Regions from separate parts of the Calidithermus terrae genome, predicted to be linked through region 2. Evidence: riboswitches for the same ligand, from Rfam matches in the RefSeq annotation. Region 2 holds a riboswitch; the other holds the start of a gene.

The links. A riboswitch is a leader RNA that binds a small molecule or an ion and turns the genes downstream of it on or off. The one in region 2 is predicted to bind thiamine pyrophosphate.
Region 1: another riboswitch for thiamine pyrophosphate. It lies ahead of Mterra_RS17595 (thiamine ABC transporter substrate-binding protein); the one in region 2 lies ahead of thiE (thiamine phosphate synthase).

Annotation. Positions count from the first base shown of each region.
Region 1 covers NZ_QXDL01000213.1:1,264-5,584, forward strand. Annotated here, with positions in the region: gene Mterra_RS17590 (ABC transporter permease) at 1-1,368, opposite strand, end outside; gene Mterra_RS17595 (thiamine ABC transporter substrate-binding protein) at 1,454-2,497, opposite strand; TPP riboswitch at 2,546-2,644, opposite strand; gene Mterra_RS17600 (4-(cytidine 5'-diphospho)-2-C-methyl-D-erythritol kinase) at 2,685-3,521, opposite strand; gene ispD (2-C-methyl-D-erythritol 4-phosphate cytidylyltransferase) at 3,509-4,150, opposite strand; gene Mterra_RS17610 (undecaprenyl-diphosphate phosphatase) at 4,222-4,321, shown strand, end outside.
Region 2 covers NZ_QXDL01000023.1:3,385-11,384, reverse strand. Annotated here, with positions in the region: gene Mterra_RS04360 (type III pantothenate kinase) at 1-461, shown strand, start outside; gene coaBC (bifunctional phosphopantothenoylcysteine decarboxylase/phosphopantothenate--cysteine ligase CoaBC) at 458-1,681, shown strand; gene thiD (bifunctional hydroxymethylpyrimidine kinase/phosphomethylpyrimidine kinase) at 1,891-2,691, opposite strand; gene thiC (phosphomethylpyrimidine synthase ThiC) at 2,708-4,018, opposite strand; gene Mterra_RS04340 (FAD-dependent oxidoreductase) at 4,065-4,970, opposite strand; gene Mterra_RS04335 (thiazole synthase) at 4,967-5,764, opposite strand; gene thiS (sulfur carrier protein ThiS) at 5,767-5,973, opposite strand; gene thiE (thiamine phosphate synthase) at 5,960-6,586, opposite strand; TPP riboswitch at 6,645-6,751, opposite strand; gene Mterra_RS04320 (sigma 54-interacting transcriptional regulator) at 7,003-8,000, shown strand, end outside.

The sequences.
Region 1 (4,321 bases), on a different contig from region 2:
GGGTCGGCCCAGGCGCTCGTAGATGGCGAGGGAGAGGGTAGTCCACTCGGGGCGGCGCAGGACCAGCGTGGCCCCGAACTCCCCGACCACGGCGGCTAGGGTCAGGGCCGCCCCTGAGCGCAGGGCGGGCTGCAGCAGGGGCCATTCCACGCGCCACAGCCGGCGCCAGGGGCCGGCGCCCAGGGTGCGGGCGGCCTCGAGCACGCTGTGCGGCATGGCCCGCAGCGCCGGGAGCAGCGCCCGGCTCAGCAGGGGGTAGCTCAGCAGCGCGTAGGCCGCGATCAGCAGCCCCAGCGAGCCGCTGAGCCGCGGGTAGGCCAGCAGGTAGCCCAGCCCCACCAGCACCGGCGAGACCAGCAGGGGCAGCATCCCGCCCAGGTCGAGCCAGCGGGTGCCCCAGCCCTGCCGCTCGCCCCGCCACACCGCGTAGGCGTAGAGGAAGCCGGTGGGGAAGGCCAGCATCAGGGTCAGCCCGGCGAAGCGCAGGGTGTTCCAGAGGGCCTCACCGGCCGGGGTGAAGTCGTCGCTGTGCCACACCGAGGCGAAAGCGCCGGGACTTTGCAGCGCTTGCAGCAGCAGGGCCAGCAGCGGGGCGTAGAGCAGGGTGAACCCCAGCCACAACGCCAGCGCGAGCGCCCAGGCCTTCGCGCGTGGGAGGGGCCGGGGGCCCGCCCCGGCCTGCAACGACAGGGCCAGCCGGGCCTGCGCCCACAGGTAGAGCAGCGTGACCCCCGCGCTCACCGCGAGCTGGGCCAGCGCGAGCGCGGTGGCTTCGGGGAAGGCCAGGCGGTAGCTGAGCAGGGTGTAGATCTCGACCTCGAGCGTCGCGTAGCGGGTCCCGCCCAGCACCAGCGGCAGCCCGAAGCTGCTGAAGGTGTAGAGGAAGGTCAGGCCGCCCCCGGCCAGCAGCCCCGGGGCCAGCAGCGGGACGCCCACCCGCAGGTAGGCCCGCCAGGGCGAAGCGCCCAGGGTGCGGGCGGCGGCCAGCGGGGTCTCGAGGCTCGGCAGCAGCACCACCAGCAGGCGCAGCACCAGGCCCAGGTTGTAGAACACCGCCGCCCACAGCAAGATCCAGGGCGTCCCCTGCAGGTTGAGCCCCAGCAGGCCGCGCGGGCCCGCCAGCGCCAGAAAGCCCAGCGCCACCACCAGCGTGGGCAGCACGAAGGGCACCGTCGAGAGCGAGAGCAGGGCCTCCCGCCCCGGGAAGCGGTAGCGGAAGGCGTAGGCCAGCGGCAGGGCCAGCAGCACGGTCAGCAGGCTCGAGGCCAGCCCGTACCCCAGGCTCCACCCCAGCCGCCCCCAGTAATAGGGGTTGCGCAGGGCCTCGCCTAAGCCCTCCCCCAGGCCCAGCACCAGCACCCGGAACATGGGGTAGCCCAGCGCCAGCGCCAGGAAAAGCAGCACCGGCAGGGCCAGCAGGGGGCTCAGGCGCACGGGGTGACCCCGATCGGCATTACTTGCGCGCCCGCTTGACCGCCTCCGGCGACTGCCCCTGCACCACCACCTTGGTCCACTCGCTCACCCAGCGCTCGCGGTTCCTGGCGATGCTCTGGGGCTCGAGCGCGGAGGGGGCCTTGGGCACCTCGGCCCAGCGGAACACCTCGGGCAGCTTGGCGTCCTTGCGGGTGGGGTAGACCCACATCTCGGTGGGGATGCTCTCCTGCACCGCCTTGGAGAGCAGCCAGTCCACGAACTTGCGCGCGGCGGCGGGCTGCTTGGTGCCCTTGAGGATGCCCACGAACTCCACCTGCAAGAAGGAACTGCCCGGCAGCAGCAGGTTGCCCGTGGGGGGCTCGTCGAGCTTCTTCTCCGAGTAGAACAGCTCGGCCGCCGGGCTCGTCGCGTAGCTCACCACCAGCGGGCGGTCGCCGCCCGACTTGGAGAAGGCGGTGTAGTAGGCCTCGCTCCAGCCCTTCTCCACCCGCACCCCGCCCTCGCGCAGCCTGGCCCAGAACTCGAGGTAGCCGTCCTCCCCGAAGGCCTTGACCGTCGAGAGCAGAAAGGCCAGGCCGGGGGAGGAGGTGGCGGGGTTGGAGACGACGAGCAGCCGGGCGAACTCGGGCTTGGCGAGGTCGGCGAAGCTCTGGGGCAGGGGCTTGTCCTTGAAGTAGGCCTTGTCGTAGTTGAGCGCCACGTAGCCGAAGTCCACGGGCAGGGCGCGGTAGGTCTTGTCGAGCACGAACTCCGGGCGCAGCGCCGAGAGGGCGGGCGAGGCGTAGGGCTGGAGGATGCCGGCCTGCAGGGCCTGGGAGAGCTGGGAGTTGTCGAAGCCGTAGATCACGTCGGCGACGGGCGCCCCCTTGCTGAGGATGGCCTTGTTCAGCATCTCCCCGGCGTCGCCCGCCTTGAGCAAGCGCAGCTTGACGCCGCTTTTCTGCTCGAACTCGGCCACGAGCTTCTTGTCGAGGTTGAAGCTCTCGTGGCTCAGGACGGTGAGCGGTTGGGCCTGGGCCAGCCCCAGGAGGGCCAGCGCCGCCAGAAGAACCTTCTTGAGCATAAAAAAATCCCCCTTGTCACCGGAGGGGGTTCAAGGCGCGGTGGCCTTGCTTCGTTCCCGTCACGCTCCCTACGCCGGTCCTAACCGGGTCAGGTTCCAAGGGTATTTCTCAGCTTGGCTCATCGCCAAGCACCCCCGATGACCCCATGAATATACACCCGGGGGGCGGGGCCGGCCGCAAACGCTCCTACAATTGCGCCGGGACCGTTCGGGCGGCCCGCACCCAGAACTGGGGGAAGCGGGCCTGGAGCTGCCGGGCGTAGAACCGCGCCTCCTGGGCGTCGTGGGCCAGGCCGAAGACGCTCGAGCCCGAGCCCGACATCAGCACCCCGCGCAGCCCCACGGCCTGCAGGTAGAGCTTGAGCTCGGCCACCTGGGGCTCGAGCCGGAAGACCGGGGCCTCGAGGCTGTTCCAGTAGGGCGGGGTTTGCCCCGAGCGCAGGGCCTCGAGGACGCCCGCGACGTCGAGCTCCGGCCCCCACTCCTCGGGCCGCAGGGCCTTGTAGGCCGAGGCCGCCGGGACCGCGATCCCCGGGTTGACCAGCACCAGGTGGGCCTCCACGCCCTCCACACGCCGCAGCCGTTCCCCGACCCCCCGCCCCTCGGCCATCCCGCCCCGCAGGAAGAAGGGCACGTCGGCCCCCAGCCTCCGGGCGATGGCGGGCAGGTCGAGCGGGGCGGGGTAGAGGACGGAGAGCGCCCGCAGCACCGCCGCCGCGTCGGAGGAGCCCCCGCCCAGCCCGGCGGCCAGCGGCAGCCTTTTCTCCAGCCGCACCCACACCCCGCCGGGCCAGCCCGCGGCCTCGAGGTAGGCCTGCGCCGCCTTATAGACGAGGTTGTCCGGCCCCGCGGAGAGCTCCGCGCCCGTCACCTCGAGCGCGATCCCTGATGGGCGGGGCTCCACGGCGATCCGGTCGCCCAGGTCCAGCGCGGCGAAGAGGGTGTGCAGCTCGTGGTAGCCGTCCTCGAGCCTGCCCAGCACCGACAGGCCCAGGTTCACCTTGGCGGGGGCTAGCAGTTCCACGCGCGGGCCAGCCCTTCGGCGAGGTCGAGGTCTTCGGGGTAGGTCAGCTTGAACATCCGGCGGTCGCCCTCCACCAGCGCGACCGGGTGCCCCAGGGCCAGCACCATCTGGGCGTCGTCGCTGAAGTCTCGGCCCTCGCGGAGGGCCTCGAGGTGGGCCTCCATCAGCAGCTCGCGCCGGAAGCCCTGCGGGGTCTGCACCAGGCGGTGGCGCTCGCGCGGGATCACCGCGCCGTAGGCCCCGTCCCGGTCCTCCACCAGGGTGTCGGGCACGGGGACGGCCAGGGTCGCCGCCCCCGTCTCGGCGACGGCCTTGAGCAGGCGCTCCAGCGCCGCCCGCACCACGAAGGGCCGGGCCACGTCGTGCACCAGCACCACGTCGGCCGTCGCGGCCTGGAGCAGCCTCCACACGCTCTGCTGCCGGGTTTTACCCCCCTCGAGGAAGCGCACGCCGGGGCGCGGGGGCAGGGCATGGCCCGGGGGCAGGGCCACGAGCACCTCGTCGGCCCAGGCGAAGGCCTCGAGCGCGTACTCGAGCAGGGCCTTGCCGCCGACCTCGACGAAAGCCTTGGGGCCCCGCCCCAGGCGCTCGCCCGAACCGGCGGCGGGAAGCAGCACGCTCACCGACATCAGCCCAAAGGCTACCAGAAAAGCCGCGGCGTTGGCCCCTCTCACAGCCCTCGCGTGTTAGGCTCATGGGCGTGACTGTTTTGGAAGCCATCCTGCTGGGCGTGCTCGAGGGCCTCACCGAGTTCTTGCCGATCTCCTCCACCGGCCACCTCACCCTGGCCTCGCACCTGC
Region 2 (8,000 bases):
ACCCCTCGCAGGTGGGGGCCGACCGCATCGCCGACGCCGCCGCGGTGCAGAAGCTCTACGGCGGCCCGGCTTGCGTGGTGGACTTCGGCACCGCCACCACCTTCGACGCCATCACCGCCGAAGGGGATTACCTGGGAGGCGCCATCGCGCCGGGGATCGGGATCGCCTCCGAAGCCCTGTTCCAGCGGGCCGCCAAGCTGCCCAAGGTCGATCTGCAGCGGCCCCCCTCGGTCATCGGGCGCAACACCGTGCACTCGATGCAGTCGGGGCTCCTGTTCGGCTACGTGGGCCTGGTCGAGGGCATGGTGGCCCGCTTCCGCGCCGAGCTCGGGCCCCAGATGAAGGTCATCGGAACCGGCGGCCTGGCCGAGCTCATCGCCCAGGAGACGCCGGTCATCGAGATCATCGCCCCCTGGCTGACCCTCGACGGACTGCGCGTCATCTGGGAGCTCAACCGGTGAACCCCCTGCAAGGCAAGCGCATCGTGCTGGGCGTCAGTGGCTCCATCGCCGCCTACAAGGCCGCCGACCTCGCCAGCAAGCTCACCCAGGCTGGGGCCCTGGTGGACGTGGTCCTGAGCGACGGGGCCGAGCGCTTCGTCACGGCGCTGACCTTCGCCTCCCTCACCGGGCGCAAGGCCCACGCCAGCCTGTGGGACGGCGATGCCCACGTGGTCCACGTCGGCCTGGGCGAGGGCGCCGACTTGCTGGTGATCGCCCCCTGCACCGCGAACACCCTGGCTAAGCTGGCGCAGGGCCAGGCCGACAACCTGCTCACCCTGACCGCGCTGGCCGCGCGCTGTCCCGTGCTGGTGGCCCCCGCCATGGACGGCGGCATGTTCGAGCACCCCGCCACCCAGGCCAACCTCGAGACCCTCCGCCGCAGGGGCGTGCAGGTCCTGGGCCCGGCCCCGGGCCGCATGGCCTCAGGCCTGACGGGGCTGGGGCGGATGCTCGAGCCCGCCGAAATCCTGGGGCACGCCCGCCTGGCCCTGAGCCGTGGCGGCCCCCTGACCGGCAGGCACGTGGTGGTGAGCGCAGGCGGCACCCAGGAGCCCCTCGACCCCGTGCGTTACCTCACCAACCGCTCTTCGGGCAAGCAGGGCTTCGCCCTGGCCCAGGCCGCGCTGGACCTGGGGGCCAGGGTCAGCCTGGTGGTGGGGGCCACCGCCGCCGCCCTGCCCGCCCCCGCCGGGGCCGAGCGCACCGACGTGGAAACCGCCGCCCAGATGGCCGAGGCCGTCCTGGGGCTGTGCCAGGAGGCCGACGTGCTGATCATGGCCGCCGCGGTGGCCGACTTCCGGCCCCGCCAGGTCCAGGCCCACAAGATCAAGAAGGGCGCTTTGCCCCGGGTCGAACTCGAGCACACCCAGGACATCCTGCTGGCCGTGGCCGAGCAGCGCCGCCGGTTGGGCCGGCCGGCGGTGGTGGTGGGTTTCGCCGCCGAGAGCGAGAAGCTGCTGGAAAACGCGCAGGACAAGCTCGAGCGCAAGAGCCTCTCCATGATCGTCGCCAACGACATCAGCGCCCGCGACGCCGGTTTTGCCGTGGACACCAACCGCGTCAGCCTGCTCCTCCCGGGCGGGATGGTCGAGCCCCTGCCCCTCATGACGAAGAGCGAAGTCGCCGAAGCCGTCCTGGCACGGGTGGTCGGACTCCTCCCAGAAGGAGCCGGCAGCTAAGAGCATCTCGTGGCCTGTGGTTTGCCCCTCCCCTTCCCCCCTTGCCAAGGGGGGAGCAAGGTGTTTCGCGTCTCGCGTCTTGCGTCTCGCGTCTCGCGTCTTGCGTTTTGCGTTTTGCGTCTTGCGTACGACGCAGGACGTACGACCCGCATCTTGCGTCTGGCGTTCGGCGTCCGACGTACGACGCAGCACGTACGACCCGCGCCCGGCTACCGGCCATCAGCACCCTCCCCCGCCCAGTGGTTGAGCGGCCCGATGCCCTGCCCGATGCCCGGGGCCGTTTCGATGGCTCGGGTCACGAAACGCTTGGCTCGAGCGACGGCTTCGAGCAGCGCGACCCCCTTCGCCAGCAGCGCGGCGACCGCGGCGGAGAGGGTGCAGCCGGTCCCGTGGGTATGGGCCGAGGGGATTTTTCGGGCGGGGAAGAGGTGCAGCGCGTGGCCGTCCCACAGCACGTCGGTGGCCTCTTCCCCGGCGAGGTGGCCGCCCTTGAGCAGCACGGCCCCAGGCCCCAGGCTCGCCAGCAGCCGGGCGGCTTCGCGGGCGTCGGCGAGGTCGCGTATGGGCTGGCCCAGCAGGGCCTGGGCCTCGAGCAGGTTGGGGGTCAGCAGCGTGGCGAGGGGGAGCAGGTCGGCCTTGAGGGCCTCGAGGGCGCGCGAAGGCAGCAACTCCTGCCCGTTCTTCGACACGAGGACGGGGTCAACGACCAGGGGCAGGGCGGCCTGGGCGAGCACGGGGGCGATGGCCTCGAGGGTGGCGGCGTCGCCCAGCGCCCCGGTCTTGAGGGCGTGGGCTCCGGGGTCGTGCAGCACGGCTTTTAGCTGGCGTGCGACCAGGGTGGGCTCCAGGGGCACGACCTCGCGCACCCCCAGGGTGTTCTGCACGGTCAGCGCGGTGACCACGCTCATGCCGTAGACCCCGAGGCGGTGGAAGGTCTTGAGGTCGGCCTGGAGGCCGGCGCCGCCGCTGGGGTCGCTGCCGGCGATGGTGAGGGCGATGGGGAAGGGCACCGGGGCCTCCGGGGGTTCAGGCCGGCTCGAGGTCGCTCACGCGGGCCCTTCCGCGCAGCACGGCCTCGACCAGGTTCATCGGGCAGAAGGGGCCGCACATGCTGCAGGCCTTGGTGCGGGTGGCGCGGGTCTCGTAGAGCCTGCGGGCCTCCTGGGGGAACAGGCACAGCTCGAACTGGCGCTCCCAGTCGAGGGCGTAGCGGGCCTGGCTCATCTGGCGGTTGCGGAGGAGGGCGGCGGGGTGGCCTCGAGCCACGTCGGCGACGTGGGCGGCGAGCTTGAAGGCGATCACGCCCTCGCGCACGTGCTCGACGGTGGGCAGGGCCAGGTGCTCGGCCGGGGTGAGGTAGCACAGCATGTCGGCGCCGTGCCAGCCCGCGACCGCCCCGCCGATGGCGCCCGCTATGTGGTCGAACGCCGCTGCGGTGTCGATGGGGAGCATTCCCAGGATATAGAAGGGCGCGTGGTCGGTGAGCTTTTTCTGCAACTGCACGTTGGCCTGGATCTCGCCCAGGGGGACGTGCCCCGGCCCCTCGACCATCGCCTGCACCCCGGCCCGGCGCGCCCGTTCGACCAGCTCACCCACCAGCAGCAGCTCCTGGATCTGGGCGCGGTCGGTCGCGTCGGCCAGGCAGCCAGGGCGCAGCCCGTCGCCCAGCGAGAGGGTCATGTCGTAGGTGCGGGCGATCTCGAGCACGTCATCGAAGCGTTCCCACAACGGGTTTTCCCGCTCGTTGCGCAGCATCCACGCCGCCAGCATCCCGCCCCCGCGCGAGACGATGCCGGTGACCCTCGAGCCGTTGCGGTAGCGGCGCAGGCTCTCCTGGGTCACCCCGGCGTGCACGGTGACGTAGTCCACCCCCGAGCGGCCGTGGCGCTCGATGACCTCCAACAGCTCGTCGGGCGTCATGTCGAAGACGCTCTTGCGCCGGGCGGCCTGGAATTCGGCCTCGTAGATGGGCACGGTGCCCAGCGGGACGGTGCTGGCCTCCAGCGTCATCTCGCGGATGCGGGCCAGGTCGCCCCCGGTGGAGAGGTCCATCACGGCGTCGGCGCCCGCCTCGATGGCGGCCCGGACTTTCCGCACCTCCTGCTCGGGGTCGGCGAAGTCGTAGGAGGTGCCCAGGTTGGCGTTGACCTTCACCCGCATCCCCTCGCCGATGGCGGTGAAGCGGGCCAGGGTGCGGTGGTTGGGGTTGGCGGGGATGACCACCCGCCCCGCGGCCACCTGCTGCCGCACGAACTCGGGCTCCAACCCTTCGGAGTGGGCCACGTAGGCCATGGCTTCGGTGACGATGCCCTTGCGGGCGGCTTCAAGCTGGGTCATGTCGGCTCCTTGTGCTATCGGCTGTTGACTATCGATCCTCGGCGACTCACCGGCGTGCCTTCCAGGACTCCAGCACCATCGCGGTGACGCGGCGGGCGGTGGCCGGGGCCAGCAGGATGCCGTTGCGCCCGTGCCCGGTGGCGGCCAGGATTCCGGGCTCGAGCCGCCTTACCGTGAGGGGGCCCGCCGGGCGGTAGCCCCAGCGGCTCTGGAGGACAGGGGCACCGTGGAGGTGGGGGAAATGCGCGTCGCGGTAGCGGTGCAGCCAGCGGAGCCCCTCCGCCTCCACGCCGGGCTGCCAGCCTTCGCGCCGGGTGGCCCCCAGGTAGACCCGCCTCCCGCGGGGCAGCGCATAGCCCGCTCCTGCGAACACCGGTCCGGGCGGCGCTGGGGCCGCCAGCAGCAGGGCTTCGCCCTTGAGCGGGCGTACCCCCAGGCCGAAGCGGCCCGACCAGGCCCCGCTGGCGATCACGATCTGGCGGGCCGCGATGCGCTGGGTGAGGGTGTGGACCCAGCCGGGCTCGAGGCGCTGGGCTTCTTCCGCTCGCACCGTGCCGCCCAGGCTCACGAAGGCTTTTTGCACGGCGGCCAGTAGCCGAAGCGGGTCGAGGTAGCCGCCGGGGCGGGGCTCGAGGTCGCGCAGGGTGTGCCAGCCCTGGAGCAGGGGGCGCTCGAGGCTCCAGACGCCGCTCAGGACCACGGGGACCCTGACCCCGCAGGCCGCTTCGAGTTCGCGCGCGAGCCCGGGGTAGCACTCGAGCCCTTCCCGGGCCCACTCGAGCAACTCCCCGCCAAGGCCCTCGGCGTAGGGGGCCAGCATGCCCGCCGAAGCCTGGGTGGCCTGCCCGGCCTTGCCCGCCTCCAGCAGGGTGACCTCGAGCCCCGCCTGGCACAGCCGGTAGGCGATGAGGCTGCCGATGATGCCGCCGCCCACCACCACGACCTCGCTCATAGGGGCAGCTCCGGTTGGGGCAGGGGCACGCCCTGGGCCGGGCTGGAGGGGCTGGCGACGGCGCGCTCGGGCATGGGCCCGGCTTCATAGGCCCTGCGCCCCGCTTCGACCGCCTGGCGGAAGGCGGCGGCCATCGCCACGGGGTCCTGGGCCTCGGCAATGGCGGTGTTGACCAGCACCGCGTCGGCGCCCAGCTCCATCGCCCCGGCGGCTTCCGAGGGCCAGCGCAGCCCGGCGTCCACCACGATGGGCGGCAACTGGGCGCGCTGCTGCGCGAAAATCTCCAGCATGGCCCGGTTCCTGAGGCCCTGCCCCGAGCCGATGGGGGCGGCCAGGGGCATCACGGTGGCACAGCCGAGCCGGGCCAGCCTCTGCGCCAGCACCGGGTCGGGGGCGATATAGGGCAACACCACGAAGCCCTCCTGCACCAGAACTTCGGCAGCGCGCCAGGTCTCCAGCGGGTCGGGCAGCAGGTAGGTGGGGTCGGGGATGACCTCCAGCTTGACCCAGTCGCTTCCCGTAAGCGCCCGCCCCAGCCGCGCCAGGCGCAGGGCCTCGACGGCGGTGCGGGCTCCGGCGGTGTTGGGCAGCACCCGGTAGCGCCGCCAGTCCAGCGCTTCCAGCAGGCCCTGGTGCCCGGCGGCCCCCACCTCGACGCGCCGGACGGAGACGGTCACCGCCTCGGCCCCGGAGGCCTCGAGGGCCTCCCGCATCAGCGCGAAGTCGCGGTACTTGCCCGTGCCCACGAGCAGGCGGCTGTTCAGGCGCTGGCCTGCGATCACCAGTGCGCTCACGGCTAGCCCCCCTGTATCACGGCCACGACCTCCACCACGTCCCCCGCCGCCAGGGGGCGGGCCGGCCAGCGGCCTTTGACCCAGATCTCGTCGTTGAGCATCACGGCGACGGTGTCGGGGCTTATTCCCCGCTGGCTGCACACGGCTTCGACCACCTCGCGCAGGCTCCTTCCCTCGGCCTCCACGGCTTTGCCGTTAATCCAGACCATCCAGCCACCTCCGCATGCGCGCGGCGACCTGTTCGGGGCGGGGCGCGTCCAGAATGGCCCGCACCACCGCCACCCGGCGGGCCCCGGCCTCCAGCACCCTGGGCAGCGTGTGCTCGTCGATGCCCCCGATGGCGAACCAGGGCACCCGGAGGTTTTGCGCCGCCCACCGCACGTACGCCAGGCCCGTCGCGGGTCGCCCTGGCTTGGTGGGGGTTTCCCACACCGGCCCCACCGAAAGGTAGCCCCGGTCGCCCTCGAGCGCGGCCTGCTCCCGCAGGGCCTGCTCGGGTTCATGGGTGCTGCGCCCGACCCAGCCCGCGAAGAAGCGCCGGGCCTGGGCCACGCTCGGGTCCTTCTGTCCCAGGTGCACACCGTCGGCCTCCAGCAAGGCCGCCAGGTCGGGGCGGTCGTTGATCACCAGCGGCACCCGGTAACGCGCGCACAGGGCCCGCAGCTTCTCGCCGAGCTCGAGGACGCAGCGGGCCTCGTGGCCCTTGGCCCGCAATTGCAGCAGCTCGACCCCGCCGTCCAGGGCGGCCTCGAGGCGCTCCAGCAACACCGCCTCCGGCTGGCCGGGCCGGGGGCTCGCCACCAAATACAGTTTTCCTGACAAAAAACCACCTCCTGGACCGGCGAAGGGCCAGGAGGAACGGGTACACGTTGGACTGGACAGGTTTTTCCACGGGCTTCCCTCCGCCGGTGCTAACCGGATCAGGTTCCAAGGGTTACAGGACTCAACCTGTTCTCAGCCCCCGCAGGGGCACCCCTAGCCGATCACCCCAACGCTATCAGGCCGTCACCGACCCCGTCAAGGCCGGCGCGGAGGCCCGCCCCAGCCCTCCCTGCCGCCCGCCTGGCGGGCCCGCGTCGAACCCGAATTATCCCGATTTCACCGCAAATCCGAACGGTTATCCCATGAAAACAGTGCCTCTATCGGCAAGAGTTCCACTCGACACGTCCAGGAGCCGATGAAAACCACTTGAAAGCCAATCCACATACGTTTTAGCCCTCGAGGCGTACACTCCCTCCATGAAGGCCACAACCCTAGGAGAGCTGAAGCGTTCCTACCCCATGGCCAAGCTCCAGCGCAGCGTCAAGGACGAGGCGCGGGAGAACCTCATCGCCAAATTGCGCTCGGGCGAGCGGCTGTTCCCCGGCATCCAGGGTTACGACGACTCGGTGGTGCCCGAACTGGTCAACGCCGTGCTGGCCCGCCACAACTTCATCCTCCTGGGCCTGCGCGGGCAGGCCAAGAGCCGCATTCTGCGCCAACTCACTGAACTCCTCGACGACGAGGTGCCCGCCCTCCCCACCGACCTGCGCGACAACCCCCTCAAGCCGCTCTCCGCGGAGGCCAAGCGGCTGCTGGAGGAGGCCGGCGACGACGCGCCCATCGTCTGGGTCCCCCGCGACGAGCGCTACGTGGAGAAGCTCGCCACCCCCGACACCACCGTGGCCGACCTGCTCGGCGACATCGACCCCATCAAAGCCGCCCGGCGCGGCACCGGGCTCTCCGACCTCGAGGCCGTCCACTACGGCCTCCTGCCCCGCGCCAACCGGGGCATCTTCGGCATCAACGAGGTCGCCGACCTCGCCCCCAAGGTGCAGGTGGCGCTGTTCAACATCCTGCAGGAGGGCGACGTGCAGATCCGGGGCTACCCCGTGCGCCTGCAGCTCGACGTCTGGATCGCCTTCACCGCCAACCCCCAGGACTACACCGCGCGCGGCAAGATCGTCACCCCGCTCAAGGACCGCATCGGCTCGGAGATCCGCACCCACTACCCCAAGACCCTCGACGAGGGCTTAGCCATCACCCAGCAGGAGGCCTGGACCGCGCGGGAGGAGGGGCTCTACATCCCCTCCTACGTGGCCGAAGCCTCCGAAGCCGTGGCCTTCGTGGCCCGCGAGGACAAGCGGGTGGACAAGACCTCAGGGGTATCGCAGCGCCTTTCCATCAGCCTGCTCGAGCTCGTGGCCTCCAACGCCGAGCGCCGCGCCCTGCAGTACGGCGAGCGCACCGTGGCCCG